One region of the Salipaludibacillus sp. CF4.18 genome, then DNA from elsewhere that is predicted to be linked to it. Evidence: predicted binding sites of a transcription regulator. Region 1 holds the regulator's gene; the other holds the start of a gene.
The links. Region 1 encodes NrdR, which represses ribonucleotide reductase genes. Its sites were predicted from a motif close to AACACNATATATNGTGTT; they were not measured.
Positions count from the first base shown of each region.

Region 1 (15,464 bases):
CGCCCTTGAGCTTAAATAGTGGTGGCTTTAAAGATCACACTAGCTTTTGTTCTTCTAGAAGCTTTCGTGATAAAATAGCATTATGGAATAGGAACAGAAAAGGGGTTAAAAAATGAAAAAGTTAATTTTAATTGATGGAAACAGTATTGCATACCGAGCATTTTTCGCGCTACCGTTATTGAATAACAACAAAGGTGTCTATACAAATGCAATATACGGTTTTACGACGATGCTGTTAAAAATATTGGAAGACGAACAACCGACTCATATGCTGGTAGCATTTGATGCGGGAAAAACGACGTTCCGTCACTCGACGTTTAAAGAGTATAAAGGGACGAGACAGAAAACTCCGCCCGAACTTTCTGAACAGTTACCAGTAATGAGAGATTTGCTTAAAGCTTTTAATATCCAGCACTTTGAAGTTGTTAATTATGAAGCAGATGATATTATTGGAACACTCTCTACTCAAACTGCAAAAGACCCAGATTGGGATGTGAAGATTTACACTGGTGATAAAGATTTACTGCAACTCGTTACAGATAAAGTGCATGTTTCCTTAACTAAAAAAGGCATCACGAATGTAGATACATACGATTTATCTTTAGTCGATGAAAAATATGGAATCACACCTAACCAAATTATTGATATGAAAGGGTTAATGGGTGATAGTTCCGATAATATTCCCGGTGTACCGGGAGTTGGAGAAAAAACAGCTCTTAAGCTCTTGAAACAGTATAAGACAGTTGAAGGTGTATATGAATCACTTGACGAAATTTCCGGAAAAAAACTAAAAGAAAACTTAACTGAAAACAAAGAACAAGCTTTTATGAGTAAAGAGCTTGCAACGATCATGATTGATGCTCCTGTTGATGTGAAGCTAGATGCGTTGGAACTGGGAGAAAGAAATCAAGAAAAATTAATAGAGCTATTTAAAGAGTTAGAATTTGCCTCTTTATTAGATCGTATCGGTTCTGGTGAAGCAGTTGCTCAAGAAGAGATAGAGGATATGGACATTCAATTAGTGGAAGAAGTAACAGATGACATGTTAATCAGTCCATCTGCTCTCGTTATTGAAGCACTAGGAGAGAACTATCATCAAGCTGAAATTATTGGGCTATCTGTTGCGAATGATAATGGAGCGTTTTATTTCCCTGCGGAGGTTGCAATGGAAAGTGACGTATTCAAAAATTGGGCAGCGGATCCTGACAAAGAAAAATATATCTTTAATGCAAAACGAGGAGTGGCGCTATTAGGCTGGCAAGACATTCGACTAGATGGGGTTGTCTTTGACGTGCAAATAGCCTCTTATTTGATTGACCCTTCAGCAAGCTCTCATGAAATGGCTGATATAGCGAATCGAAAACAAAGCCTTAAAGTACAAACTGATGAAGTAATCTATGGAAAAGGAAAGAAACGACAAGTACCGGTAAATGAGATATTGGCTCAGCACATCGGAAGAAAAGCCGCGGCAGTGCTTGATTTGAAACATGACTTGATAAAAGAACTTCAGGAAAATGAGCAGCAGGAATTGTTTGAGCAATTAGAGATGCCACTATCCATTATTTTAGGACACATGGAGATGAATGGTGTAACTATCGATAAAGAAGAACTGGAAAACATGGGTGAAGTGCTTGTTGGGAAATTGAATAAAATGGAATCAGAAATTCATCAGCTTGCAGGCGTGGAATTTAATATCAACTCACCGAAACAACTTGGAGAAATTCTTTTCGATAAGCTTCAATTGCCCGTGGTCAAGAAAACGAAAACAGGATATTCCACATCTGCTGAGGTATTAGAGCAGTTGAAGGACCAGCATGAAATGATTCCTCTTATCCTTCACTATCGGCAGTTAGGAAAACTAAACTCAACGTATATAGAAGGATTGTTAAAAGTAGTTCACCAGAAAACAGGAAAAATTCACACGATTTTTAATCAGTCACTAACACAAACAGGCAGACTAAGTTCTACAGAACCAAATCTGCAGAATATTCCGATTCGCTTGGAAGAGGGGAGAAAAATACGTCATGCTTTTGTGGCTGAAGAGAAAGGCTCCTATATTTTGGCGGCAGACTATTCTCAAATTGAGCTAAGAGTACTGGCTCATATATCGAAAGATGAAAACCTTGTTCAAGCCTTTAGTGAGGGTATCGACATTCATACAAAAACAGCAATGGACGTTTTTGAGGTTAGTGCTGAAGATGTAACAAGTAATATGAGACGAACAGCTAAGGCTGTGAACTTTGGTATTGTTTACGGTATTAGTGATTATGGACTTTCCCAAAACCTTGGTATTACTCGTAAAAAATCAAAGGTGTTTATTGAGCGTTACTTTGAAAGCTATCCTGGAGTGAAAGATTATATGGAGAACGTTGTGGAAGAAGCTCGAGAAAAAGGGTTTGTAACAACGATGCTTAATCGCAGACGATATTTGCCTGAACTTACGAGCCGTAATTTCAATCTGCGAAGTTTTGCAGAAAGAACAGCGATGAACACCCCGATACAAGGAAGTGCAGCGGATATTATCAAAAAAGCGATGGTAGATATGGCAGAAAGATTAGAAGAAGAACAAATGGAATCCACCTTACTATTACAAGTGCACGATGAGCTTATTTTTGAAGTTCCAGAAAAAGAAATAGAAAAAATGAACAAGATTGTTTTAGATGTTATGGAAAACGCTGTAAAGCTGAATGTTCCACTAGTAGCAGATGTCTCGTATGGTGCAACATGGTATGATGCAAAATAAATAAGAAAAATAACCTTTGTTTTGTTCAAAACGTAAAAACCCTTGAATGGAACTTAGAAGCTATTAGAGAAGGTGACAGAAATGCCTGAATTACCAGAAGTAGAAACAGTGAAACGGACGTTAGCAGAATTAGTAATAGAAGAAACCATTGAATCAGTTGAAGTAGGCTGGCCAAAGATGATTAAACATCCCGATGATGTTCAGGAATTTAAGATAATGTTAGCAGGACAGACGATTAGATCCATTGCAAGAAGAGGAAAGTTTCTACTCATATACTTGGATGATTATACATTGGTTTCTCATTTGAGGATGGAAGGGAAATATGGAGTTTATCCATGTGAGGAAGAAGTAGCGCCACATACTCATGTACGTTTTCGCTTTAAGAGTGGAAAGGAATTAAGATATGGAGATGTCAGGAAATTTGGAACGATGCACTTGTTTCCGATTGGAACTGAATTAGAGAGACTGCCATTGTCCCAGCTAGGACCAGAACCATTGACGAGTGAATTTTCCAAGGAAGACTTATTTACTAGACTGCACCGCACGAACCGGGCAGTAAAATCAGCACTGTTGGATCAGACGATTTTAGTAGGACTAGGCAATATTTATGTTGATGAAGCACTCTTTCAAGCAAGAATCCATCCTGAGAAACCAGCTAGTAATGTAACCATTGCAGAATGTGAACGATTATACATTGCGATTAGAGGCACCCTTCAGGCAGCTGTTGATATGGGAGGTTCTTCAATAAAGTCTTATGTCAACGGACAAGGTCAAATGGGAATGTTTCAGCAAAGCCTTCATGTTTACGGACGTAAGGGAGAACCGTGTCATGATTGCGATACTTCGATCATAAGGACTGTGGTTGGAGGCAGAGGTACGCATACGTGTCCAAGCTGCCAGCCGAGTTAATTTTAAGCAAAACGTGCTTGTAGCTAATTAAAGTAAAATTTAGTTCCTTTATAAATTCATTTACGCCCAAGTACATTGGATGGGCTCCTGCCATATACTAACGTAGCTTAGTACTTAGTATGCGAAAGGAGTTCTTACCATGGTTGAATGGTTGCCCATTTTAATATTAGCATTTGCAGTTAGTTTGGATAGCTTCGGGGTAGGCGTAACATACGGATTGAGAAAGATGAAACTACCGTTTATCTCCATACTATCTATAATGGGATGTTCCGCAGCCTCTGTGTTATTAGCAATGTGGGTCGGAGTAAGTCTTGGTGGCTATTTGTCTGTAGCAGCTGCGGAAAGACTTGGAGGATTTCTTTTAATAGGAATTGGGATGTTTGCAATGTTCCAAGTTTTTCGACATCATTTGGTCAGTAAGAAAAAAGGTATTAGTGAAGAGAAGATGGTCGTGAATGTTGAATTAAAACAGTTGGGTATTGTTATCCGTATTTTACGTAAACCTATGGAAGCAGATTTAGATGATTCGGGCTCCATTACCGGGGCTGAAGCCGTTCTTTTAGGGATCGCTCTATCATTGGATGCTTTTGGTGCAGGGTTAGGTGCGGCTTTGCTTGGTGTGTCTCCACTCATATTAGCTGTAAGTGTAGCGTTCATGTGCGGGTTATTCTTAACTTTAGGGAAACTAAGTGGCGAAAAACTAATGACCTCTTCCAACATAAATGGACTTACCTTTTTACCAGGCCTTTTACTTATCATTCTTGGGCTTTGGAAAATATAGACCTAGTTAAAAACTAAGGAGGAAAGGCATTATGATAATTGGGTTAACGGGTGGAATTGCGACCGGTAAAAGTACCGTATCAAACCTCTTCAAAAAAGAAGGAATCCCGGTTATTGATGCGGATTTAGTAGCCCGGGAAGTAGTTACTCCCGGAAAAGAGGCCTATGAGGAGATTGTTTTAGCATTTGGACAGGAAATCTTAAAAGAAGATAAAACGATTGACCGTGCAAAACTAGGTGAAATCGTTTTTAAAAACGATGATATGAGAAAAAAGTTAAACGAGATCGTCCATCCTTCTGTTCGAGCCAACATGAAAGATCAAGCGGAACAATTAGAGCGAAAGGGATATCCTATTATTATTTTAGATATCCCTTTGCTTATTGAAAGTAACCTGTTTTATTTAACAGATAAAGTAGTGCTTGTGTTTGTTCCGGAAGAAATCCAACGGACAAGATTGGAAGAGCGAAACAATTACACAGAAGAAGAGGCTAACCACCGAATACGATCTCAAATTCCAATAACGGAAAAAAAGAAAGATGACCGTATATCATATATTATTGATAATTCAGGAAGTTTCTCTGAAACAGAGCTTCAAGTGAAGAAATTTTTACATAAGTTGCAGAAAGGAGAGGGCTAATTAGCTTTCTCCTTTTTTCATTATTTAGGCTACTAGTTTGAAAAAATATCGTTCACGGTTTTTTTTTCTGAAATAAACAATTATTTTAAAACAAAACAATTATATAGAAAAGAATAAATTAAAACAAACAAAATGGCAGATTTTTAATAATATATGTTATACTAAAAAGCAGTAATTAGGTAATTAGTATAACATATATAATTCGGAGGGATGCTTAATGATTCGTGTTGCTATTAATGGATTTGGAAGAATAGGTCGTATGGTTTTTCGGAAGTGCTCTGAAGAAAGTGGGATTGAGGTTGTAGCAATAAATGCTCTATATCCTGCAGAAACGTTGGTGCATTTAATTAAATATGATACGGTGCATGGTCCGTTTAAGAAGAATATCGAGAGAGATGGAGAGCACCTTTTACTAAATGGCTGCCGTATCAATCTCAGCCAAAACAGAGATCCAAGAGAATTACCATGGAGAGAGTTAGACATAGATATTGTAATTGAAGCGACGGGGATGTTTACGACGAAAAAAGATGCTGCTATGCATATTGAAGCAGGGGCTAAGAAAATCATCATAACCGCACCTAGTAAAGATGAAGATCTGACAATTGTTTTTGGAGTGAATCATCAAGACTACTTGCCTTATCGGCATCATATAGTATCTAATGCTTCTTGTACGACAAACTGCCTTGCACCTGTAGTAAACGTGTTAAATGATGCTTTTGAAATTGAGTCTGGAATGATGACAACTATTCATTCCTATACAAATGATCAACGGAATATTGACAATCCACACAAGGATCTAAGAAGAGCTCGGGCATGTGGTCAGTCGATCATCCCTACGACTACTGGAGCTGCAAAAGCAATTGGTAAGGTTCTCCCTGCCATGTCAGGGAAACTTCATGGTATGGCATTACGAGTACCGACTCCAAATGTATCGTTAGTTGACTTAGTGGTAAACGTTAACAAAAAGACATCTGCACAAGAGGTGAACGAAGTCTTGAGAGCAGCAGCTGAAGATTCAATGAAAGGTATTATGTCTTTTACAGATGAGCCACTAGTTTCTACAGATTTTAATGGAAATGAGCATTCCTCCATTGTTGATGGTCTTAGCACGATAATGCATGATAAAACTCTAAAAGTTCTGGCATGGTATGATAATGAATGGGGATACTCGTGTAGAATTGTTGATTTAACAAAATATATTGGGAATAGCCTCCAATTAAAATCTAAAAATTACGTTTCTTAACGCCTTTAATCGTTACAAAAGGATCTATTTTCTCCTTTTCTGTAAAAAAATCATTTGCAAAAGACCTTCAAACAAAGTATAATTTCATCCGTGAACTTCGTTTTTAAAGTAACAGAAGGGATCTGGATTACTTAAAGGGTTAGGACCTCTCTGGACTAACTTTCCCCCAGTAATATTGATTCCTGCATGTATTTGAAGGCATGATTTTTTAATATGGAAAAGGGGGATTTATAATGGAAACAATGGGCCGTCACATTATCGCAGAATTATGGGGTTGTGACATAGATAAATTAAATAACATTGAGTATATCGAAAGATTATTCGTTGATGCAGCTTTAGAAGCGGGCGCCGAGGTAAGGGAAGTGGCATTTCATAAATTTGCTCCTTATGGAGTAAGTGGAGTTGTCATTATTAGTGAATCACATTTAACAATTCACAGTTTTCCGGAGCACGGTTACGCTAGTATAGATGTATATACGTGTGGAGATCGAATAGATCCAAATATAGCTTCCGAATACATTTCCAAAGCTTTAAGTGCAAAAACAACCGAAGTTGTAGAGGTGCCAAGAGGCATGGGCCCAATTCGAGTTGGAGAAAGCAAAGTAGTGCAAGCTTATTCTTAATTAAAAACGGCGCTTTGTTCGTAAATGGACAAGGCGTTGTTTTTTTGTTGAAAGGTAAGAAATTCTAAATAAAAGACGCTACGCGTTTTTCACATTCTATATAAATATCCTAGTTTTCGACACTATCGGGAAAAATAGTATCTCATTCATAATAACTACCATGACAATGTATACATTTTCAATTGAAGATTTCCTTATTTCTTGCTATGCTTAAGGTGATAAGGTGGGATGATAAATGGGTTTTAAAGACACAATAAATAAGATTTTCAGTTCGGGTACGGAAACAAAAGAAAACCATTTTGATGAAACACTGAAAACGCACTATTATAAAACGACAAAGGATAAAGTTATAAAAGAATTAGAGGTAATGTTTGGTGCCAAGCAAGGCTATGAAGTTACTTCTATTTCAGAGGAACATGGGGAAGTCATCGTTCGTATCAAAAAAGGCAAAAAAGCATTTATGGTTGTCACAGTGATCATGGTTCGACCTTTCAGGACCGCCATTGATTTTTCTGTATCTACGGATACCATCATATTTACTGATTTTGGTTACAGTGGTAAATTGATTCGGGAATTATATAAGGAACTTGATTCAAGGTTGCCTTTCGTTGGGACAAGTCTAGGAGACAAATTAACCAAGGAGTAAGACAGTGATAGAAACGAGGTGTGTGCCACATGAAATGTCCTAGTTGCCAACACAATGGAACAAGGGTTTTAGACTCAAGACCAAGTGATGAGAGCCGTTCGATTCGACGCCGGAGAGAGTGTGAGGACTGTGGCTATCGTTTTACTACATTCGAAAGAGTGGAACAAACACCTTTAATTGTCGTGAAAAAAGATGGAAACAGAGAAGAATACAATCGTGAAAAGCTATTAAGAGGTTTGATTCGTGCTTGTGAAAAACGTCCGGTTCCTTTGGAGAAACTGGAAATTATTGCTGAAGATGTTGAAAGAGATCTTCGTAATCAAGGATATTCTGAAGTTAGCAGTCATCAGATTGGCGAAAAAGTAATGGAGTTTTTAGTAGTTATTGATGATGTGGCTTATGTCAGGTTCGCCTCCGTTTACCGTCAGTTTAAAGACATAAACGTATTTGTTGATGAATTAAAAGATCTTATTGACCGTGAAAATAAGAAATAGATTCATTAGAATGGAGCATAAAAGCTCCATTTTTCGCTACTTTAACATAATTTATCATGAACAGAGCCTTTAAAAGGATTAGGTGAAATAACAATGCATTGGAAAGAGGTATTGCCTTCAAATCGTTATATTGCTTTTATGAGAGATAGTATACATACATGGGATCATGATGTATTAACGTTACTTTACCAGCCACTAATTGGTTCTGTAGCTTATAGCTTGTATATGACTCTTTCTTTAGACGTGCAAAAACAGGCTGATAAAAAAATCGAAAGAACTCATAAGTCTTTAATGACCTTTACAGGACAGCACTTGGACCTTCTTTTTTCAGAACGAAAGAAATTAGAAGCGTTAGGATTATTAACCGTTTTCCGGAAGAAAGAAGAGGAAGAATATGTTTATTATTATTATATTCATTCACCTATGAATCCGGCAGCGTTTTTTCATGATGACCTCTTAAGTGTTTTTCTTTATAATAAAATTGGCAGTAAGGAACAATATCGTGAATTGCGGGCGTATTTTCAAATAAATGATGTAGTGACAGAAGGGTTAGAAAACGTGACGCAAGGTTTTAATCAAGTTTTCACCTCGATCCACCCATCAGAAATAAGAAGTGGATCTTCGGAAATGAGTGATAATCTTTTCTCTGAGGTGCCATTATTAGGACAAAATAGTGAAAAACCCTCTTATTCTATGTCAGAGGAAGAATTTGATTTTCAACAATTACTAGCATATTTGCCTACTTTTGTTCCAAAGGAAGAAGTAGAGAAAGAAACCAGTCAACGGTTAATCTATCAATTAGCCTTTATGTATAAATTAGAGCCCAGGGATATGGCGAATATGGTTCAAGATGCGATGTTGCATACGGATCAATTAGATGTGGAACAGTTGCGGGAACAGGCGAAGCGCAGGTATCGTATGAACGAAAAGGATGAACCGCCACGGTTAGGTTTAAGGAAACAAAGTGACACGGAAAAAAGCTTCACGGGACCTCCTAAAACGCAGGAAGAGCATACTATCCTCTATTTTGAATCAACGGCGCCGATCGAATATTTAGAAGAATTAAATGATGGAGCGAAGATCTACGAAGGTGACATGGATATTATTGAAAAGCTGATCTTTGAATATAAGCTATCTCCAGGTGTTGTTAACGTATTGCTAGATTATATTTTCAGGGTGAATGATCAAAAACTATCTAAAGCTCTTGCCTTCAAGATAGCTAATCATTGGAAACGAAAAAAGATTCGTACAGTGAAGGAAGCAATGGAACTGGCTAAAAAAGAAAATCAAAAAAGCAAAGAGTTTAAAAAGAATCCTCAACCTGCTTATGCTAATAAAACAGCCTATGCGGGAGCGGTAAAACAAGAACCTCTTCCGAAATGGATGAAAGATGAAGAAGGTTGGCAAAAGAACCAAGGTTCAGATGAAGACTTGGAAAAGGCAAAGCAGGAAGCCGCGAAATTTCGTGAAATGTTAAAAAAGAAGAAGCAGCAAAAGGGGGAATCGTAAATGGATTCCATTGAGCAGTCAATAAAACAGTTTTCAGGTGGCCGTTTTGAAAAACGATTTGAACAACTGAAGAAGAATACGTTGCAAAACCATCGTATTAAATTATTTCTCGATAAAAATCCGGAAATGACTAATGAAAATATAGAAAAAGGAATCAACGAACTTTATCAATTTACTCAACAGTGGAACAACTGTGATCAATGTCCCGGACTAGACGCCTGTCCAAACTTAATTCAAGGATTTCAACCAGATTTGAATGTTTACCGCGGGGAAATTCAAAATCAATATAAACCTTGTTCATTGAAGAAAAAAGATGAGGAGCGAAAGAGACAAGCTTCCTTTGTGCAAAGTCTTTACCTACCGAAAGAAATGACGCAAGTAAGCTTCGATGATTTTCATGAAGACAATTCATCGAGGACAAACGCTTTTACAAAGGCGATGGCTTTTTGTGCATCAGTCGATCCTGGCGAAGACGGTCAAGGCCTTTATATTCATGGACCATTTGGTGTGGGAAAAACATTTCTTGTCGGAGCAATCGCTAATTATTTAGCCGACGAAGAAGTAACAACGATGATTGTGTATACGCCGGACTTTTTTCGTGAACTGAAAAATGGGATTTCTGATGGTTCATACCAAGGGAAAATGGATATGGTCAAGAGAGCACCTGTTCTAATTATGGATGATATTGGTGCGGAAACCATGTCAAACTGGATCCGAGATGATATTTTAGGGGCTATACTACAGTTCCGGATGATGGAAAAACTCCCGACAATCTTTACGTCAAACTTTGATTTAAGTGAATTAGAGATACATCTCTCTTCCACGCAAAGAGGTGGCGTTGAAAAAGTTGATCAATTAAAGGCGAGACGTATTTTAGAACGCGTAAAACATTTAAATGAAGTAATTGATATGAAAGGCGAAAACAAGCGGAATCAACGATAAATCCGAGCTAAGTGAAAGGCAAGTCGATCAGTTTTACCTTGAATGAGATTAAAATTACAACTTCTAAGAGGGCAAAATTAAAGCAAAAATACCCAGTTTTATGTTACGATAAAACAATAGTGTACAGTTTTGAGAATGGAGGAATAAAATGAGTGTTGATCAAATTCTCGATCGAGCCCGACAGGGAAAACGTATTTCTGTCGAAGATGCAGTAGAACTTTATGATAGTGATGAGGTAGAAAAAATAGGTGAAGTTGCCAATGAAATGATGTTAAAGTGGCATCCGGAACCGGTTACAACGTTTGTCATTGGACGGAACGTTAACTATACGAATTTATGTGATACTTATTGTCGCTTTTGTGCCTTTTACCGTCCTCCTGGTTCAAAAGAAGGATATGTTCTAGATAATGAAGAAATATTTAATAAAATTCAGGAAACAAAAGATGTGAATGGAACGGAAATTCTCATGCAAGGTGGGACAAATCCAAATCTTCCATTTAGTTATTATACAGACCTTCTTCGAGAAATAAAAAAGAGGTTTGACATTACAATGCATTCTTTCTCACCAGCTGAAATCAGAAAAATGGCTGATGTATCTGATTTGCCAATTGAAAAGGTATTGCAAGAACTTCACGATGCAGGCCTTGATTCGGTTCCAGGTGGAGGTGCAGAAATACTTGATAACCGCACAAGACGTCGGATTAGTCGTTTAAAAGGTACGTGGGAAGAATGGATTGAAACGATGAAGCTGGTAAAAAAAGTCGGCATGCACGGGACTGCAACAATGGTCATTGGATTCGGTGAAACGTCTGAAGAAAGAGCCTTACACCTTCAACGTGTCCGGGATGCACAAGATGAGACTGATTGCTTCCTAGCATTTATTTCTTGGACGTTCCAGTCAGAGAATACAAACATGAAAGGTGAAAAAGTTACCTCTCGTGAATACTTAAAGAATTTAGCTATATCCCGAATTTTCTTAGATAATGTTGCTAATTTCCAATCGTCTTGGGTAACTATGGGTCCTGAAACAGGAAAAACATCCCTTTCTTATGGATGTAATGATTTTGGTAGCACGATGATGGAAGAAAATGTTGTTTCCGCTGCCGGGGCAACACATAAAGTTGACACTAATTTGATTCTTCGATTAATCCGTGAAGCTGGCAAAGTTCCTGCACAGCGAGATACAAAGTATAATACTCTCCATGTATTCGAAGAGGATGAAAAAGTTGAGAAAGACTTTGTTATGCAAAATTAGAACATATTTTATACTTAAAACACAAACACAAACACAACCTCAGCTTCACCGGGGTTGTGTTTTTTTATGGTGCAAAAGGTTGTTACTTTCACTAGAATCGGCTGCTCTATTTTATTTTAAAACTTTCAATTCATAATTAATCCCAAGAACCATATACATGTAATAGATATTACTAAAGAGTTGAACTGCATCAAGAAAAACACCCGGACGATCAACTCTTAATGTGTGATTTGACTGGGAGGGGCTGCTGTTGTTAACGATTGATTTCCAAGATTCACATATAGGTGAATCTTTTTACGAACAACTTCGACATTCGTTATCTATTTTAGGGGGAAAAGGCAAAAGCGAGAAGATCGTAGATTACCAGTATAATCGAAAAAACGGTACTGCAGCTCTTATACTATCAGGACTTCAGGACTTACACCTAGATAAGAAACATCATATAATTGCAATATTAACAAATGTGACTGTCGCTACTTATTTCTCGAAGTGGCTCGAAGAATGTTTACGTGAATCATTTTATTACGAAGACAAGGAAGAGATTCAATCTATTGTTGAAACTGCTAAACTGATTTTTTTCCCTGGACTTGAAACAAAAATGATTTTACTTCCTTTTACCTTTTATCAATGGCAACAAGAAATTTATAAGCAGATATCACCTTTTATTGAGGAAGATATTTCTTTCTCATTTGATTCCTTGATAGCATTTAGATTATTAAATGCTAAAGAGAAATTATTAGATGTGGTAGAGATTGCTATTGATGAATACAAAATGGAGTTAGAATATCAGTCCATGGTTCAACGATGTCGAGACGTATTAAAAGAGCAAAAGTCCAAAGTTGAAGCTGTATATGTTCACCTGAAAGACGGGGTAGAATTCTACGACGAAGAAAAGAAGAAGTTATCCCTTCAACAAATTTACAAATGGCTTCATGCAGAAACAGCATTTGAGAAATCATTGCCTTATCAAGAACGCATGATTGGACCATTAGTTAGTATGGCTCCAAATAAGATTTATTTATTTGCACAGGATATAGAAGACGATCTCTACCATACACTGAGAAATATATTTGAAGAACGAATTGTACTAATGAACAGGTGGCCATTTGATTTTTCTGATAAGAAGATTAGAGGATTATAGTTTAAGTGACTATAAAAAGTAAAATAATTTATATTTAAGAGAAAAGAATTTATAAAATTAGCAGCTACCTTCAACACCGCGCGTATCAAGGGAAACCCACCCTTGCTACTTAAAAGATGGCGGTGGAAGCTGACGCTGTATTTAATAAAAGACGGGTATGCCGTTTTTCTTAGGTTGATTTTCTTATGTGACATCATTATAATACTATCCATAAGCATACAGTATAAAAGTGTAGACGAGGACATGAGATATGGAATTAACTTTGCAGAGAAGGAAGCCTAGGCTGAAAGTTTCCTAAGTATAAACCATGACTTACCACCTCCGAGCTCAATGTGGAACGGATAACAAAAATATCTTAGTAAACGTTGACGGATTCCCCGTTATGGATTGAAACGAAGCTGAAAACTGCCAATTTTTAAAGGTGTTTTCAGGAAAAAGGGTGGAACCACGGTTACACACTCGTCCCTTATTTTATTAAGGGACGAGTGTTTTTTGTTATGCTCGAAGAATATCGGCCCAATGTGAATTCTACAGTTTGAAGGAGAGAATTAAAATGGCAGAAGTAAAAGAAAAAATCCTGTTAACGTTTCCTGACGGAGCAACGAAAGAATTTGATAAGGGGATAACAACAGAGGATATTGCCGCATCGATTTCACCTGGTCTAAAGAAAAACGCTTTAGCTGGAAAAGTAAACGGAAAACACATTGATTTTAAAGCACCAATTAATGAAGATGCGAAAGTCGAAATCATTACTAACGATTCCAAAGATGGTATCGACATTCTTAGACACAGTACTGCTCACTTGATGGCTCAAGCAATAAAAAGACTATTTAGTGATGTAAAGCTAGGTGTCGGACCAGTCATTGAAGAGGGATTCTATTATGATATAGATATGGAACAGCCATTGACTCCGGAAGATCTTCCAAAAATCGAAAAAGAAATGAAGCGGATTATGGAAGAAAATCTGGAAATAAATCGTGTGGAAGTAACACGAGAAGAAGCGAAGAAACGTTTCGAGGAAATCGGAGACGATTTAAAGCTGGAACTACTAGAAGATATCCCTGAGGGGGACACAATCAGTATTTATGAGCAAGGAGAATTTTTTGACTTGTGCCGTGGTGTTCATGTACCTTCTACAAGTAAATTAAAGAAATTCAAATTGATGCAAATTAATGGTGCTTATTGGCGTGGAGATAGTAAAAATAAAATGCTTCAGCGTATTTATGGGACAGCATTTCCGAAACAAAAACAAGTAGATGATTACTTACAGCTTTTAGAAGAACGGAAAGAGCGAGATCACCGTAAGTTAGGAAAAGAGTTAGGGATTTTTGCAGTCAGTCAAAAAGTAGGACAAGGATTACCATTGTGGCTTCCTAAAGGTGCTACAATCAGACGGACAGTAGAGCGATATATTGTAGATATCGAAGAACGTCTAGGTTATGACCACGTGTATACTCCTGTTTTGGGAAGTGTTGACCTATATAAAACATCTGGCCATTGGGATCACTATCAAGAGGATATGTTCCCAGTGTTAGAAATGGACAATGAGGACCTGGTGTTACGCCCAATGAACTGTCCCCATCATATGATGATTTATAAAAATCAAAAGCATAGCTATCGAAACTTGCCGTTAAGAATTGCCGAGTTAGGTACGATGCACCGACACGAGATGTCAGGTGCACTGGCTGGTCTTCAGCGAGTTCGGGCGATGACGTTAAATGACGCCCATATCTTTTGTCGTCCTGACCAGTTAAAAGAGGAATTTATTCGAGTCGTCGAATTAATACAAGCAGTTTATGAGGACTTCGGTATTAAAGACTATTATTTCCGTTTGTCTTACCGCGATGCAGAGGATAAAGAAAAGTATGTAGATAATGATGAAATGTGGGATAAGGCTCAAACAATGTTGAAAGAAGCCGTTGATGATATGGGAGTAGAGTATGTGGAAGCAGAAGGCGAAGCGGCTTTTTATGGACCAAAGTTAGATGTTCAAGTGAAGACAGCGCTAGGAAAAGATGAGACATTATCAACGGTTCAAATGGATTTCCATTTACCAAACCGTTTTGACTTAACTTATGTAGGAGAAGATGGTAAGGATCACCGTCCGGTTGTTATACACCGGGGAGTTGTTTCAACGATGGAACGGTTTGTTGCCTTTTTAATTGAAGAGTATAAAGGAGCGTTCCCAACTTGGTTAGCACCTGTGCAGGTTCAAGCAATTCCGGTTAGTGATGTACACATGGATTATGTGCGAAAAGTTGAAGCAGAACTGAAAGAAGCTGGCGTTCGTGTGAAAATAGATGTTAGAGAAGAAAAATTAGGATATAAAATCCGTGAAGCACAAATGCAGAAAATTCCTTATCTACTCGTATTGGGGGATAAAGAAATTGAAGCAAATGGTGTAAATGTCAGACGATACGGTCAACAGAAAACGGAAGAAGTCACTTTAGACCAATTCATTCATCAAATAAAAGAAGATATCTCGCAACGATCAAGATAATTTCAAAAGTAGGAGGGTGTGTTACAACGCTAAAAAGCGTT
Region 1 covers NZ_JBIMEV010000005.1:182,261-197,724, forward strand. The annotation lists gene polA (DNA polymerase I) at 113-2,743, shown strand; gene mutM (DNA-formamidopyrimidine glycosylase) at 2,825-3,652, shown strand; gene ytaF (sporulation membrane protein YtaF) at 3,792-4,433, shown strand; gene coaE (dephospho-CoA kinase) at 4,465-5,070, shown strand; gene ACHABW_RS05790 (glyceraldehyde-3-phosphate dehydrogenase) at 5,288-6,313, shown strand; gene speD (adenosylmethionine decarboxylase) at 6,547-6,936, shown strand; gene ACHABW_RS05800 (DUF1499 domain-containing protein) at 7,172-7,582, shown strand; gene nrdR (transcriptional regulator NrdR) at 7,612-8,076, shown strand; gene ACHABW_RS05810 (replication initiation and membrane attachment family protein) at 8,170-9,585, shown strand; gene dnaI (primosomal protein DnaI) at 9,586-10,527, shown strand; gene mqnC (cyclic dehypoxanthinyl futalosine synthase) at 10,676-11,782, shown strand; gene ytxC (sporulation protein YtxC) at 12,033-12,923, shown strand; gene thrS (threonine--tRNA ligase) at 13,477-15,423, shown strand.

Region 2 (15,464 bases), on a different contig from region 1:
TAATTGCCGAGAAATTTGAATAAGCGCTTCAGATAGTGGCATCATTGCAAATGCTACTTCTGTATCAAAGGTTTCTAAAGCAACCTTCATATGCCTTAGTAACAACGTTCTTCTTTCCAACCTTTTTGATAGTTCCATGCCTATCAGTGCTGAAGCCAAAACAATAAATATTGCTCCTATCCATATCATCTTGAGATGACTCCAGGTTCCGTTTTATCTAGATATTTGAATACACCTTTTTTGCCTACCGCCGAAATTTCAATAATTGTTTCAAAAGCCGATTCTTCCAACAAGGCCTTTATAGTAGGACGTTTTTTAACATTTTCTAACGTCGTTCCATGAACAGTTGAAATAACAGTGACTCCTGCATAAATAGCTTCCATCATTGCTCTTCCATCTTCTTCTCTGCCTATCTCATCTACAACCAGTACATCCGGACTCATGGAGCGAATCATCATCATCATCCCTTCAGCTTTAGGGCACGCATCCAACACATCTACTTTCGTACCGAAATGATGTTGTGGAATACCATGAATACAACCAGCTATTTCAGATCTTTCATCAACAATGGCAACATTTTTAGCTGGAATCCCTATTTGAGGCATGCCTAGACTTATTTTCCTGGCTAAATCTCGTAATAATGTTGTCTTTCCAGTCTTCGGAGGCCCTATTATTAACGTGTTTGTCCAGTGATTTCTCCTGTATAATTCACGGATATAATCATCACTCACACCTTGCTTTTCTTTTGCAATTCGAATATTATAGGAACCAATTTCACGCAATCCTTTTACATGTCCTTTATCCATGACCACTCTTCCGGCAATTCCAACGCGATGGCCTCCGGGAATAGTTATATAGCCTCTTTTTAATTCTTCCTCTAATCGATATAAGGAGTGCTGACTTAATAAAGACATCATTTGAGAAGCATCCTTTTCTGTGAAAATTGGAGGATGATTCTTAGTTTTACTTTTCAAACCCACAATCTCAACTGGTCTGCCTATTCGTAAGCGAATTTCTTCCATATTTTCTCTGTCTTCCGCAGGATACCTTTCCACATAATCTTTTATGATTGTTGGTAGAATATGAAAAATTTCTCTCATTGCGACATTTCCTTTCTATACCTAAAAGTTTTCCTTCGTGTCTATAATGAAATATATGAATCCTTGTCCTAATTATTACAACAATAAAAACACAAACTTTATTTACAAGAAATTTGTCTGCCTGAGTAGCAGACAACAAAAAAAAGACTGCGTATCCAGGGCGTTTAAGCCGGATACGCAGTCTTTTGAAAACTTATCTTATTCCTAATTTTGTTTTCTTACTATCTAAAACAATAGGGGAAGCCTAAGATCAGCTTCTGTTAACTAACCTCTTGAAACATATTTCCCTTCACGTGTATCAATAATTAACGTGTCACCTTCATTTACAAAGAATGGTACGTGAACCGTCAGTCCTGTTTCTACAGTAGCTGGTTTTGTACCGCCCGAAGCTGTATCGCCTTTTACTCCAGGTTCAGTGTCCGTAACTTTTAATTCTACGGTATTAGGAACTTCCACACCTAAGATTTCATCACCATAGGTTAGAATTTGCACTTCCATATTTTCTATTAAATACCTTAACTGATGGCGAATTTGATCTGATGATAATTCCAACTGTTCATAAGAAGATGTATCCATAAATGTATGAACATCTCCACTTGAATATAAATACGACATTTTACTGTTTTCCAAATGAGCTTTTTCAACTTTCTCGCCCGCACGGAATGTCTTTTCCTGAATATTACCGCTTCGCATACTTCGAAGTTTCGAACGAACAAATGCTGCCCCTTTACCTGGCTTCACATGTTGGAACTCTACTACTGACCAAATATCATTATCCACTTCAATTGTTAATCCTGTTTTAAATTCGTTTACTGAGATCATTTTTTTCCTCCTAGAGTATTAAGCTACTCGCCTAAAATGAGTAGTTCCTTGGTAGATTTTGATAAAATATCATTTCCACTTTCAGTAATAACAATGTCATCTTCAATTCTTGTGCCACCGATACCCGCAACGTAAATACCAGGCTCTACGGTGACAACCATGCCTGGCTCTAATATTTTATCTGATTTATAAGATAAACCAGGTCCTTCATGAACTTCCATACCCATGCCATGACCAGTGGAATGGCCAAAGTACTGTCCATATCCCTGTTCTGTTATATAGTCACGGGTTAATGCATCTGCTTCTTTACCAGTCATACCCGGCTTAATTCCATTTACACCACGTATTTGCGCTTCAAGCACTGTTTGATATATTTTTCTTAGTTCTTCATTTGGTTCACCAATGGCTACTGTTCGAGTAATATCAGAACAATATCCTTTGTAATAAGCGCCAAAGTCTAACGTTACAAGTTCACCCTTCTCAATAACTTTAGAACTTGCAACCCCGTGGGGAAGTGCAGAACGTTGTCCAGATGCTACAATTATATCAAATGAAGAGGATACCGCCCCATGTTTTCTCATAAAAAATTCAAGTTCAGTTGAAATATCAATCTCTTTTACACCGGCACGAAGGTAAGCTTGAATGTGTGAAAATGCTGCATCTGCAATATCAACAGCTTCTTGAATAATGCTCAATTCCTTGGAATCTTTAATTAAGCGCATCTGCTCGACCATACCGCTTACAGGTATAAATTCTGCTGATCCTAGCACTTTTTTATATGTATCATATTCACTATAGGTAAGTTGATCTTTTTCGAATCCTAACCTGGTAATTCCCATTTCCTTGACTTGATTCGCTACTTCTTCGTGTATCGGGGTTGTATGTTGAACGATATTAAATCCATTAATTTGACTTTCTGCTTGCTCAACATATCGAAAATCCGTGATAAAAGTTGCTTTATTCTCTGAAATGACCGCTACTCCTGCGGTCCCGGTAAAGCCAGTAAGGTAACGACGATTCGTGTCACTGGCAATGATTAAACCGTCTATATTTTTCTCAGAAAATTGATTTCGTAATTGATCCAGTTTTTTCATCCTTTCGTCCTCCTTGCAAACCATGCGATTCTGATAAGAAATTGTAAATCATCGAAAGACCTGAGCATACAGGCATTTTTTAGACAAAAAAATAGAATGTCCCATAGAACATTCTACCACAGGAGCTTATTCTTGGATAGACTCACCCTCATGAACTGTGCGTTCGTGGTACTCGTATGAAACGGAATACCCTATAAACAAGCCATAGACTACATAAAGCGATATAGAGGTTGTTAAAGTATTACGATTCATTTCGGTAATAGGGTCTATGGTATTAAACAAAGGATGCAATACTACAAATACAACAAGCCATAAGACAAAACCAAAAACGATTCCAGGCCATATAGAATTAAATTTTGCAAGTAAAACTCTATATAAAAATGCTACACCAATCGATATTATAGCAATGGCCAAAATACCCAACCATTGTCCTAAAGTTCCAGTCTTCCATTCACCTAATGCCCACGGCTCTAAAATGACTGCAGGTCCGAATGGAATAAACTTAAACGTATAGGCGAAGTAAGCCACTAAACTCCATAATGCTCCACCTACAAACCCTATTACAGCAACTGTAGAAATAAAAGATTGACTTGCTTCTTGTTCATTTTGTTCTAATTTTCCCATTGACTTCACCTCGAAAATTAGTGTATCCATTTAGGGAATAATTTATCAGCAAAAACAATATTAGGTGTAATTCAACTTCAATATGGGAATAGTTATATAATAATTAATATTTTTAATAAGATCTTTATATTTAGATGGTTAGAATTCGTTTTCTAATGTAAAATAGAAAGAAAGTGTAAGCGGTCGAAAGCAACGAGGAATAGAATAAAGAAAAGTTTCATCCATAATATTGAATGGAGGTGTTGAGACATGTTCCGTCGTTCTTTTCATCCGATCATCCTAGTGATTATTGGGTTTGCCATCTTTGGTATAGGAATGCAACTATTTACAAATCCAACTCAATTTTTCACTCAAATTTTAGTGACGGTCGGTATTGTTGCAATACTTCTCCTAGTGATGAAGAAATTTATAATTCCAAGACTTATGGGTAACCAAGCTTCTTTCACGCAACAAAGAAGCCAGCAAATCAAGCAAAAGCAAACCCAAAGCCGTAAACCAACTGCGTCCTTCAAGAAGAAGCAAAAAGAAAAGAAAAAGTCCATCTCTCGCCCGTTAGTTAAACGTCAGTCTGATGTTAAGTTAACTGTTATTGAAGGTAAAAAGAACAAAAAAAAGAGCCGAGCTTTATTTTAATGCTTGGTTTTTTTCTTTATCATTTTTCATTTTTTCGCAAATTATTATTGGAAAGGGGACTGGGATAAATGATTCCTCCATTTTCAAGCCCTTTTTTAATTCACAGTGTCTGGTCTGAGTGGTTATTGATTAGTTTTCTTGTACTGGTAGGTATTATATATTGGACAATAAGTAAAAAGATCGGTTTTCAAGCCTTATATTTAACTATATTCTCGCTTTCGCTGGGTTATATCATCACGATGTATCTCCCTTACTTGTATACTAATGACCAATTACTCCCGTTAACTCACCCGCACATACAAGCAGTTATGACATTATTCTCGATATTTATTCCACTAGTGAGAAGACAAGTGGAGATAATTATGTGTTTAATACCACCTTTGTTCATTAGTGTCATCTATTTGCTTCTTCAAGGTACTCCAGTGTTCTCCATTGTAGGAGGAATATTAATAGGCGGTTTTATTAGTTATATGTATTACCGAAGTTTTGATTGGATAGAAGCAATGCCTGAACGATATGTTTTTGGGTTCGCTATTATTGTTCCTATCTTTATAGGTATCCTGATTTATCCGCAGAATGATTTTCTTATATTACCCGGTTTACTTCTTGGGTCGGGCATCGGGATTGCTCTGGAACAATATAAATTAAGAATTAGCATTACAACCAGTTCAGGGATGAGCAAACTGATTGCGTTAATGATTGGATCATCAGGTTTGATTTTGTCTCACTTATTTTTTATATTCAATCCTGTTATTTTCACTTTGTATTATTCACTCTTAGGTTTTCTAGCAGGATTATGGATAACTTTTCTCATTCCACTCCTCCTTTTTAGCACAAAACTTTACGGACAGCAAAGTAAGAGAGGAGATACTGCCTAAGCCTTTTTATAAACTGATTTCTTCTAATACGACCATTTAGCCAGAAATTTTCGGGTTGATTCAGCTCCAAGCTGAATTAACCTGTCTTTTTCTTCATCGGACATTTTAAATTGTGTTGCCGTTATTTCATTGACCGGGATAAATATAATATCTTTTGCATGAAACTTAGAAACATATCGTTGATCATGGGCCGTTCTCATCGTATCAAACATTGAAGTCAGCATAGATAGACCGTTTGGTATTTCTTTAGGTGGCGACTGATCAAATTCAGGAGAAAGTTTCATGCCTAATACAGGTCGTTCAGCTTTCTTCCCTTTCCTCACGAATAACCATAACGGAAAATTACTTAATACTCCTCCGTCTACAATTAACGATTCTTTTCCGTCTTCTCCTTTTAGTTTAACTGGTTCGAAAAAGAAAGGCAGACTACAGCTCATTCTCACAGCTTTTGCAATAGAAAACGTTACCGGGTCTATCCCGTAACGCGGCAAATCATCTGGCAAAACGATAAATCTTCCATTTGTTAAATCAGAGGCAACCAACTTCAAAGTTCCCGATGGCAGATCACCGAAAGTTCTAATTCCTTTCTCATATAAAGCACTAGCGACCCAGTCTTCAAATACTTTCCCTTTATATAGACCCATACGTTTGTATAACTGAATCCACCGTAGAAATGGAAAGACGGTGCTAATAGGATTTTGGTCAAGAAATTGGTTCATATCCAATTGGGTAAAGAGCTGATACATTTCATCATTTGTATAATTAGCTTTAATAAACGCTGCTGTTAGAGCACCTGCACTAGTTCCAGCAACCCGATTTATGTGTATCCCCTTCTGTTCTAATGTACCTAATGCACCAACAAAAGCCATTGCTTTTATACCGCCACCAGCAAAAACTGCGTCTACTTGAGTCATTGGAGGATTCCTCCTTTTAGTTTAAGTGTATTTTATTAAGTGAATAATATGACAAAAAAACTTGAGGTTCCTAATGCAATTTTAAATTTGAATTGGTACAACATCTCGTTAGAAATTAAAAAAACCGGCAAAGCCGTCTTTTCTTAAATACAGCGTGATCTTTAAAGCCACCCCGAGTAGCACCTACGTAGTGCGTGTAGGTGCTACTCGAAAAGAGGCGAACTTCCCTTGATGCTTGTGGCGTAAAGATAGCTGTCAACTTACAAATTCTTATCATTCAAAAAAACTGGACTATTGAATGTTTCACTTCAATAAGTCCAGTCTCGTTATTTAATCTCATTATTTTGTTTTTCAATGCTTCTTAAATCATCTACCCGCTTTGACTTTTCTTCAAAATATTGTACTAAGTCTCCAATACGGTCAATAGCATCCCAACTTAGATGATGTTCAATTCCTTCTACGTCGCCATAAATGTTTTTTTCATCCACACCGATAACCCGCATGAAATCCTCTAATAGTTCGTGGCGGTACACAAGGCGTTTGCCGATTTTTTTTCCTTTAGCAGTCAGCACCAATCCTCGGTATTTTTCATAGATCAAATACTCGTTGAGATCTAATTTTTGCACCATCTTCGTTACCGACGAAGGATGAACCTGAAGGGCATCTGCTATATCGGACACTCGAGCATATCCTTTTTCTTCTATTAGTATATATATTCGTTCTAAATAATCTTCCATACTAGGCGTTGGCATTAAGGTCCCTCCAAAATCTTAAGTTGCGATATACTCTAAAGCTAAGATAATTATACTATAAATAAAACGGACTCTCCATACAAACCCCTAAAAAGGTGCTTTTCACGTTGCTAGAGAATACATAATAAATACACGTGATGAATTTTTTTATCTATTCTGTTGTTTTTGTAATTATTAAGGTTTGAAAGAATTCTAGCAAAAAAAAGTCCCAAGGGTTTTATTTAACCCTTAGAACCTTTATTTTTTCCTTATAATCCACACTTGAGTTGAGCCGAACAATTCGTACACGTATTACAACCGCCGATGTCTTCTACTGTCCCTTTACGGCATACGGGACAAGTATCCCCGACTTCACTTCCAAATGTTACAGAAGTAGATCGTAAATCAGAGATTGTTTCTACTAAAACAACCGGTTTTTTATGTTGTTCATCTTCAGCTTCGCCACCAGTGAGATCAACTGTATAATCATCGTTATCCTCAGCTTTTAAAGTCAGCACTTGTGAATCTCGGCTACCATCCACGTATACAGTACCACCTTTTGCTCCGCCTTTATAAAGTCGTTCATAAACACTTTTCACTTGATCAACAGTGTAACCCTTAGGCGCATTTACTGTTTTACTTAATGAACTATCGACCCATTTCTGAATGATACACTGAACATCCGCGTGGGCTTCGGGACTCAATTCCATACTGGAAATAAACCATTCCGGTAAATTGTTTGGGTCCACCTCCGGATGTCTATCTAAATAATCTTCAAGAATTTTTGCTTTTACCTCAATAAACTTTCCTAAACGTCCACTTCGGAAATAGGAGAAAGAGAAATATGGCTCCAGTCCAGTTGATACTCCGACCATCGTTCCTGTTGATCCAGTTGGAGCTACTGTCAAAAGATGAGAATTTCTAATTCCATGCTCTTTAACCCCTTCAAGAATATCTTCTGGCATTTTTTTCATGTAGCCAGTTTGAGTATACTTTTGCCGTAAAAAGTTCGTTTCATTTTCAGAAGAACCTTCTAAAAACGGAAAGCTTCCTTTTTCTTTTGCAAGCTCGATACTTGTCCGATAAGCAGTGGTAGCAATTGTTTCAAAAACTTTATCAACCAAAGCATTACCTTCTTCTGAACCGTAAACTGTTTCCGTATTGATAAGTAAATCATGAAGCCCCATTACCCCTAGACCAACACGACGCTCACCTTTAGCTTGCTTTGTATTATCCTCTAAAAAATAAGGGGTTGCATCAATCACGTTGTCTTGAATTCGAACTCCAGTAGCTACTGTTTGTTCAAGTTTCTTGAAATCGACAACTTTTTGATCTATATCGGCCATCTCTGCAAGGTTCACAGCTGCAAGGTTACACACGGAATATGGAGCAAGTGGTTGCTCTCCGCATGGATTAGTAGCGACTACCTTTTGCCCGTATGCCTGTGCATTTGTCATTTCATTGGCGTTATCAATAAAGAATATTCCCGGTTCTGCAGAATAAGTGGCACAAATGTTAATTAGATTCCAAAGCTCTTTTGCTTTAATTTTTCGGTACGTACGAACACCAAAACCTAATGCTTCCCACTCTCTAACATCACCATATTCATGCCAATCACGATTATAGGCTTCCATCTCATCTTTAGTATAATTTTCTACGTCAGGAAAACGCAGTTCATATTCCTGATCATTCTCAACAGCTTTCATGAATTCTTTTGTAATACAAACAGAAATATTTGCACCTGTCAGGAATTCGGAATTGTTCACCGAGTAGTTCCCGCCTGCGCGCAGCTTTGATTCAGCTTCAGCAATTATTTTACGGTCGAAACCACCTTGGCCTTCGATATTTTTATAATTAGCAATACTTTGATACATCGCTTCTTCTATTTCGGATAAAGGTGTGAATTTTAATTTTTCTTGAATCAGACGTTTTATTTGCACATCTTCACTATTTTCAGACAAATAACGTAAAATCCGTGGATTTTGCATCTTAGAGATAATAAATTCCAATATATCCGGGTGCCAATCAGACAACATGATCATTTGAGCTCCACGTCTGCTTCCACCTTGTTCAACAAGGTGTGTCAGCTTAGCGATATCATCTAACCATGAGACTGATCCTGAAGATTTTCCATTTACCCCTCTGGCCAATGTATTACGAGGGCGCAATGTGGAACCATTCGTCCCAACCCCGCCTCCGCGACTCATAATCTCCATCACTTGTTTCCGGTGTTCAGAAATACCTTCTCTTGAATCCGCTACAAATGGCATAACGTAACAATTAAAGTAAGTTACATCTGTGCCAGATCCTGCACCATACAAAACTCTGCCTGCTGGAACAAAATTCATATTTACTAACTCGTAATAAAACTTTTCAAAGGATTCATCCCGTTTTTGAGGATCGACTTCTACATTAGAGAGGCCGCGCGCATTTCTCTTAGCTATTTGTTCATAATATACTTCCAATGGTTTATCAATCGTATCTAACGACCTGTCCACAATTCCGGTTTGTTTTTCTTCCTCATCTAAGACACCTAAAAATTCTTCTTCAACTGCAATTTTAGCTCGGCTTTCTTCCCAGTTTAACTCGACAACATATCCATAACCTCTTGCTGGAAACTTTGGATCTGCTTTCACTGTTAAAACAACAAAATCTCCTACTTTCAACGTCTTTTTCTCTGTATCTTTGAATGTGTAACGATCTAACATGACTAAACGTGAGACACCGCTTTGTTTTAATTTCATGTCAGGGGTAATTGGGAAAACTTGTGGAAATTGCTCGATATCACGGTTCAATTCCTCCACATTAATCCCTTTGTTCGACATAAATGTTGTCACAGGCTTTCGCTCCTTTATATATAATGCAATGTATGTATACATCTAGATGTTTACTTCAATCAAGAACGAGGTATCCAGAATCAGATACCTCGTTCTTTGCTTTTTTCAATATATCATAGCATCTTTATTTTATCAATATATAGTGTGGTTTAATTTATAGACAACACCATATATAGACGTAAGGGTTTGTTATATTCATTTTGTCAACTTTATAAAACTCTATAAAAAAGAGGAAACTTAAGCTATCGAGACATAATATTCGATAATATGACAATAACCAAAATATTTGGGGTTTGCATTCTTTTACCTTCTAACAAGTTATACTTTTATTCTTTTTCTTAAAATCAAACGGAATCGTTTGCCAATTCACCAAATTACGTTTATCATTTATAAAGGAAACCATCCAGCGAACTAAAAGGAGTGGCAATTTTAACATGGATATGAGTATTTGGCTATTAATTGCAGTAACTGTTGTACTAGTAGTAATCATAGTGCTTCGTACTAAGAAACCGAAGTACCTAAAAACGCTCGATCAAGAAAAATTTAGAGAAAACTATCGAAAAGCGCAATTAATTGACGTCCGGGAAGAGAAAGAATTTCTAGGCGGACACATATTGGGCGCAAGAAATATTCCACTGTCCCAAATGCGTCAAAGAGTAACGGAGATTCGTCCTGATAAACCAGTATACCTTTATTGTCAGAATGGAACGAGAACAGCTCAAGCAGCAAAAATTATCCGTAAAAAACGTGGAGCAGAAGATATCAACCAATTAAAAGGTGGATTTCGTCAATGGACCGGAAAAATTAAAAAATAACTTCCGGCTTATATAAAGATCGGCTACTCAAGGTGCTAAAGCTCCAGGTAGCCGGTCTTTTTTAATAGAATAGCGTATATACTCCTTCAAACAGAGGGACTCTTTAGATTCCTCGGGAAAAGGCCATGTCTCTTCCCCCCGCCATCGACGCTGAATCGACCATCCACCGAAACATTCAGTTGTTGTTTGAGCTTCCCGCTCTAAAATTCCTGACTATTACTTCTCCAAGCTTCAGTGGTATATCTCAAAATTGGTTTTCTTGCTGCTGTTGTTTCATCCAAACGATCAATGACTGTATGATGTGGAGCTTCTTGAACGACTTCCGGCGTTTCTTCAACTTCTTTTGTAATTTGGATCATTGCATCACAAAATTCGTCCAGTGTTTCTTTCGATTCCGTTTCGGTAGGTTCGATCATCATGCACTCTTCCACGTTAAGCGGAAAGTAGATAGTTGGTGGGTGATATCCGAAATCCAACAATCTTTTAGCGATATCTAACGTCCTTACGCCTAGTTTTTTCTGACGCTTACCAGATATAACAAATTCATGTTTACAATGTTGCTTATACGGCGTCTCAAAATAAGGTTCAAGTCTTCGAAGCATATAATTTGCGTTAAGAACCGCATATTCAGATACCTTTCTTAATCCTATAGGTCCCATCGTCCGGATATACGTATAGGCACGAACATTAATTCCAAAATTACCATAGAATGGTTTCACCCTCCCGATCGACTCAGGAATGTCAAACTCCAAACGATATGTTTCCCCATCTTTCATTACTAATGGTGTTGGCAGATAAGGAACGAGATCGCTTTTAACTCCCACTGGGCCTGATCCCGGACCACCACCCCCATGAGGTGTAGTGAACGTTTTATGAAGATTTAAATGTACGACATCAAATCCCATATCACCTGGTCGTGTTATTCCTAAAATAGCATTCGAGTTTGCCCCATCGTAATAAATTTTACCGCCTACGTCGTGAATGATTCCTGTCATTTCAACGATTTGTTCTTCAAACAATCCAAGCGTATTAGGATTAGTAAGCATCAGGGCGGCAGTATCATCCCCAGCCAATTCTCGTAAATGATCCAAATCTACAAGACCTTGATCATTAGATTTTACTGTGACCGATTCAAATCCAGCCACTACTGCTGAAGCAGGATTTGTACCATGGGCAGAATCAGGTACAATGACTTTTGTCCGTTTATGATCGCCATTAGCTTCATGATAAGCCCTAATGAGCATTAAACCTGTCCATTCACCATGAGCACCTGCTGCTGGTTGTAATGTCACCTGATCCATGCCTGTAATCTCTTCTAAGGAGCGTTGGAGCTTGTACATGAGTTCTAATGCACCTTGTATTGTAGACTCATCCTGATATGGATGTAAATGTGCAAACCCTGGGAACCTGGCTACATCTTCATTAATTTTAGGATTATACTTCATTGTGCATGATCCTAGTGGATAAAAACCTGAATCCAACCCGTGATTTCGTTTCGAAAGTGCTGTATAATGTCTAACAATTTGCAGCTCGGAAACCTCAGGCAATTCAGGACTTTCTTGCCGTTGAAATTTTTGAGGTATGAGTTTATCGAGTTCTATATCTTCAATGTCAAGCTCGGGTAGACTGTACCCAATTCTGTCCTCTTTACTTAATTCAAAAATCAATGCTTGATTTTTGTTGTTCATTTGACTCCCCCCAATACTGACGCAAATTGATCCATTTCCTCTTTCGTTCTTAACTCTGTAACAGCCACCAACATCAAGTTTTCTTTCTCTTTATAGAACCTGGATAAGTCCAAACCACCGATGATACCGTGATCAAGAAGTTCTTTGTTTACGTCTTTTATGGCTTTTGGTAGCTTAATTACAAACTCATTGAAGAAAGGTTGGTCTGTTATCACCTCAACTCCCTCTTCTTGCAACTTATTTTTAGCATAGTGGGCTTTTTGAACATTCTGAGTCGCCATATGTTTGATTCCTTTTTTTCCGATTGCACTCATTGCTATCGAAGCTCCAAGCGCATTTAATGCTTGGTTTGAACAAATGTTACTTGTCGCTTTATCACGTCTTATATGCTGCTCTCTAGCCTGTAAGGTAAGTACAAAACCACGTTGCCCGTGATCATCCGTTGTTTGACCGACTAATCTCCCAGGAACTTTCCTCATTAATTTCTTTGTTACCGCAAAATATCCACAATGAGGACCACCTAATTGTGTTGGAATTCCGAACGGTTGTGCATCCCCTACAACAACATCCGCGCTGTAGTTGCCAGGCGGCTGAAGAACACCTAAGCTTAATGGATTGGAAGAAACAACAAACAATGCCTTTTTCTGGTGACTAATCTTTTCAATCGTTTCAAGATCTTCTATTTGCCCAAAGAAGTTGGGATATTGGACAATCACTGATGCAGTATCGTCATTATATTCTGCTTTTAGATGCTCTAAATCCGTCATTCCGTCCTTGTCATCAATTTCAATTACTTCAAGGTTTTGTCCTTTTGCACTTGTCTTTAACACTTGACGTGCTTCGGGATGAACGGTTTTAGAAACAAGTATTTTCTTCTTTTTTGTTTGCGCTGCACTCATCATCGCCGCTTCAGCTAAAGCTGTTGGGCCGTCATACATCGATGAATTCGCCACCTCCATGCCCGTTAACTCACAAATCATCGTTTGAAACTCAAAAATCCCTTGAAGTTCTCCCTGTGAAATTTCCGGCTGATATGGTGTGTAAGCAGTATAGAATTCGGAGCGAAGGAGCATATGGTTAACGACGGTCGGAATATAATGCTCATATACGCCTGCTCCTAAAAAAGATGGATATTCTTTTATATTTAAATTCTTAGTTGCCAATCTTGTCATTTCTTTGATTAAACTTGTTTCATCCAAGCCTTTTTCAATGTTTAAATCACCTTTAAATCGCACTTCTACCGGTATATCTTGAAAAAGTTCTTCCACTTGACTAACACCGATTGTATCAAGCATGTCGCGCTGATCCTTCTCCGTCATTGGTAAATAACGAAATTTTTCCATCTTCTTATCCCCCTTCGTTATATTAAGACCGTTTATAAAACGGCGTACTTACAACTTTAGCCTTTAAACGACGCTTCCTTACTTGTACTTCCACTTCTGTGCCTAATTCTTTATATTCAGAGTCAATCAAGGCTAAGCCGATATTTTTCTGAAGCGTTGGAGATTGTGTTCCAGTTGTAATAAAACCAATCTTTTTATCCTTATAAAATACCTCATAGTCCGTTCTTGGAATTCCTTTATCCATCATCTCAAGTCCAACCAGTTTTCTTTTAGCACCTAGCTCTTTCTGCCTTTTCAATACGTTTTTACCGAGAAAGTTTTCCTCTTTATCTGTTTTCACTGCAAAACCTATTCCAGCTTCTACAGGCGTGATCGATTTCGATAATTCTTGACCATATAGTGCAAGCTTTGCTTCAAAACGCAATGTATCCCGAGCTCCAAGTCCACAAGGTAAAAGCCCTTCTGACTCCCCGGCGCTTAGAATACTCCTCCATAAGTGGACGGCATCACTTGGAGAACAATAGATTTCAAATCCATCTTCACCTGTGTAGCCGGTTCTGGAGATCAAAACTAATTTATTAGCAAAACTTACTTCTGACTTAAACCTAAAAAATGTTATCTCGGATAAATCCGTCTTTGTTAACTTTTGAGCAACATTTTCTGCGAGTGGCCCTTGAATCGCTAACTGGGCAAATTGCTCTGATTCATTTTCCACCTTTACATCAGTGTTAGCATGTTGCTTCAGCCACTCAAAATCTTTCTCAATATTAGAAGCATTCACAACGAGCAGAACTTCTTCCTCGGAAAACTTATAGATAACAAGGTCATCTACCGTCCCACCATCTTCATAACACATGGCATTATACTGACAAGCACCAATTTTCGCTCTTTTCACATTATTCGTTAAGATTGTTTGCAAATAGTCCATGGTTCCTTTTCCTGTGACGCGAATCTCTCCCATATGAGAAACGTCGAAAAGACCAGCCTTTGAACGCACCGCATGATGCTCTTCTTTAATACTGGAAAATTGAACTGGAAGATCCCATCCCCCAAAATCAATTGTCTTTCCATTTGATTCTTTATACACCGCAAATAGCGGCGTTTGTTTTCCTGCCAATGCTAGCACCTCCATTTAATTCTTAAAATTTAAACATACAAAAAAAGACAGAAACATGCCAGTTAGCAACATGTCCCTGTCTTGTGTACCTGAGAGTTTCGTTTTATTTAATATGCTGTGTGCTAGAAACGTACTAGCACACGGCTTATAAAAGTGTCCCCATGGGTGTTCTGCCTTGAGCAGATTCTTTCCAGAGCTGCGTCCAATAAGAGTCTTTTTGCCTGAGAGATTCACGTCAAAGACGCTTGCTCCTTCGGCGATGGTCCGTTCATTTACGTACGGAACATTCTCTCCCCATATTTTCATTCGCAATTATTGGATTGTATGATTCATGAAACAAACACATTTTGTTCATACTAGGAAACAGACATCTTTCTTTCAATAACTTTACTCTATATTAACACTTTTCTTTTTTTCATGGCAATAGTCATTATAATATTACAATTTTTCACCACATTTAAATAGGTACTTTATATGAGAAAGGAAGATTACTATGGACGTAATGATACAGCGAGACAATCAATGGGGCGAACAATTTTCTGAAGCCCTTTCTCAGCCAGGGTCACTTTCTACTTGGAAACACTATAATATGGGAGTACAAGTAATGAAAGAAATGGTTATTTCCGATTTCAAAGGATTAGTTACTCCAAAGCACCTTCCTCATGTTACTTTTCATGACTATCAAATGGAGACTGCCAAAAAAGTGATGGAAGAGATGCATGGAAAAGCTATTCTTGCTGATGAAGTAGGGTTAGGAAAAACAATTGAAGCTGGCTTAATTCTTAAAGAATATATGATTCGAGGACTAGTATCAAAGGTACTCATTCTCTCTCCAGCCTCCCTTGTGACACAATGGTGTCAGGAATTA
Region 2 covers NZ_JBIMEV010000012.1:39,688-55,151, reverse strand. The annotation lists gene spoIIIAB (stage III sporulation protein SpoIIIAB) at 1-189, opposite strand, end outside; gene spoIIIAA (stage III sporulation protein AA) at 186-1,100, opposite strand; gene efp (elongation factor P) at 1,365-1,922, opposite strand; gene ACHABW_RS10210 (M24 family metallopeptidase) at 1,946-3,016, opposite strand; gene ACHABW_RS10205 (YqhR family membrane protein) at 3,143-3,640, opposite strand; gene ACHABW_RS10200 (SA1362 family protein) at 3,890-4,273, shown strand; gene ACHABW_RS10195 (hypothetical protein) at 4,342-5,151, shown strand; gene ACHABW_RS10190 (patatin-like phospholipase family protein) at 5,175-6,065, opposite strand; gene mntR (transcriptional regulator MntR) at 6,392-6,817, opposite strand; gene ACHABW_RS10180 (vitamin B12-dependent ribonucleotide reductase) at 7,066-9,621, opposite strand; gene ACHABW_RS10175 (rhodanese-like domain-containing protein) at 10,074-10,448, shown strand; gene gcvPB (aminomethyl-transferring glycine dehydrogenase subunit GcvPB) at 10,649-12,136, opposite strand; gene gcvPA (aminomethyl-transferring glycine dehydrogenase subunit GcvPA) at 12,133-13,479, opposite strand; gene gcvT (glycine cleavage system aminomethyltransferase GcvT) at 13,502-14,596, opposite strand; glycine riboswitch at 14,796-14,902, opposite strand; gene ACHABW_RS10155 (DEAD/DEAH box helicase) at 15,090-15,464, shown strand, end outside.
Region 2: the regulator NrdR is predicted to act here: its motif matches at 9,796-9,813, upstream of ACHABW_RS10180 (vitamin B12-dependent ribonucleotide reductase).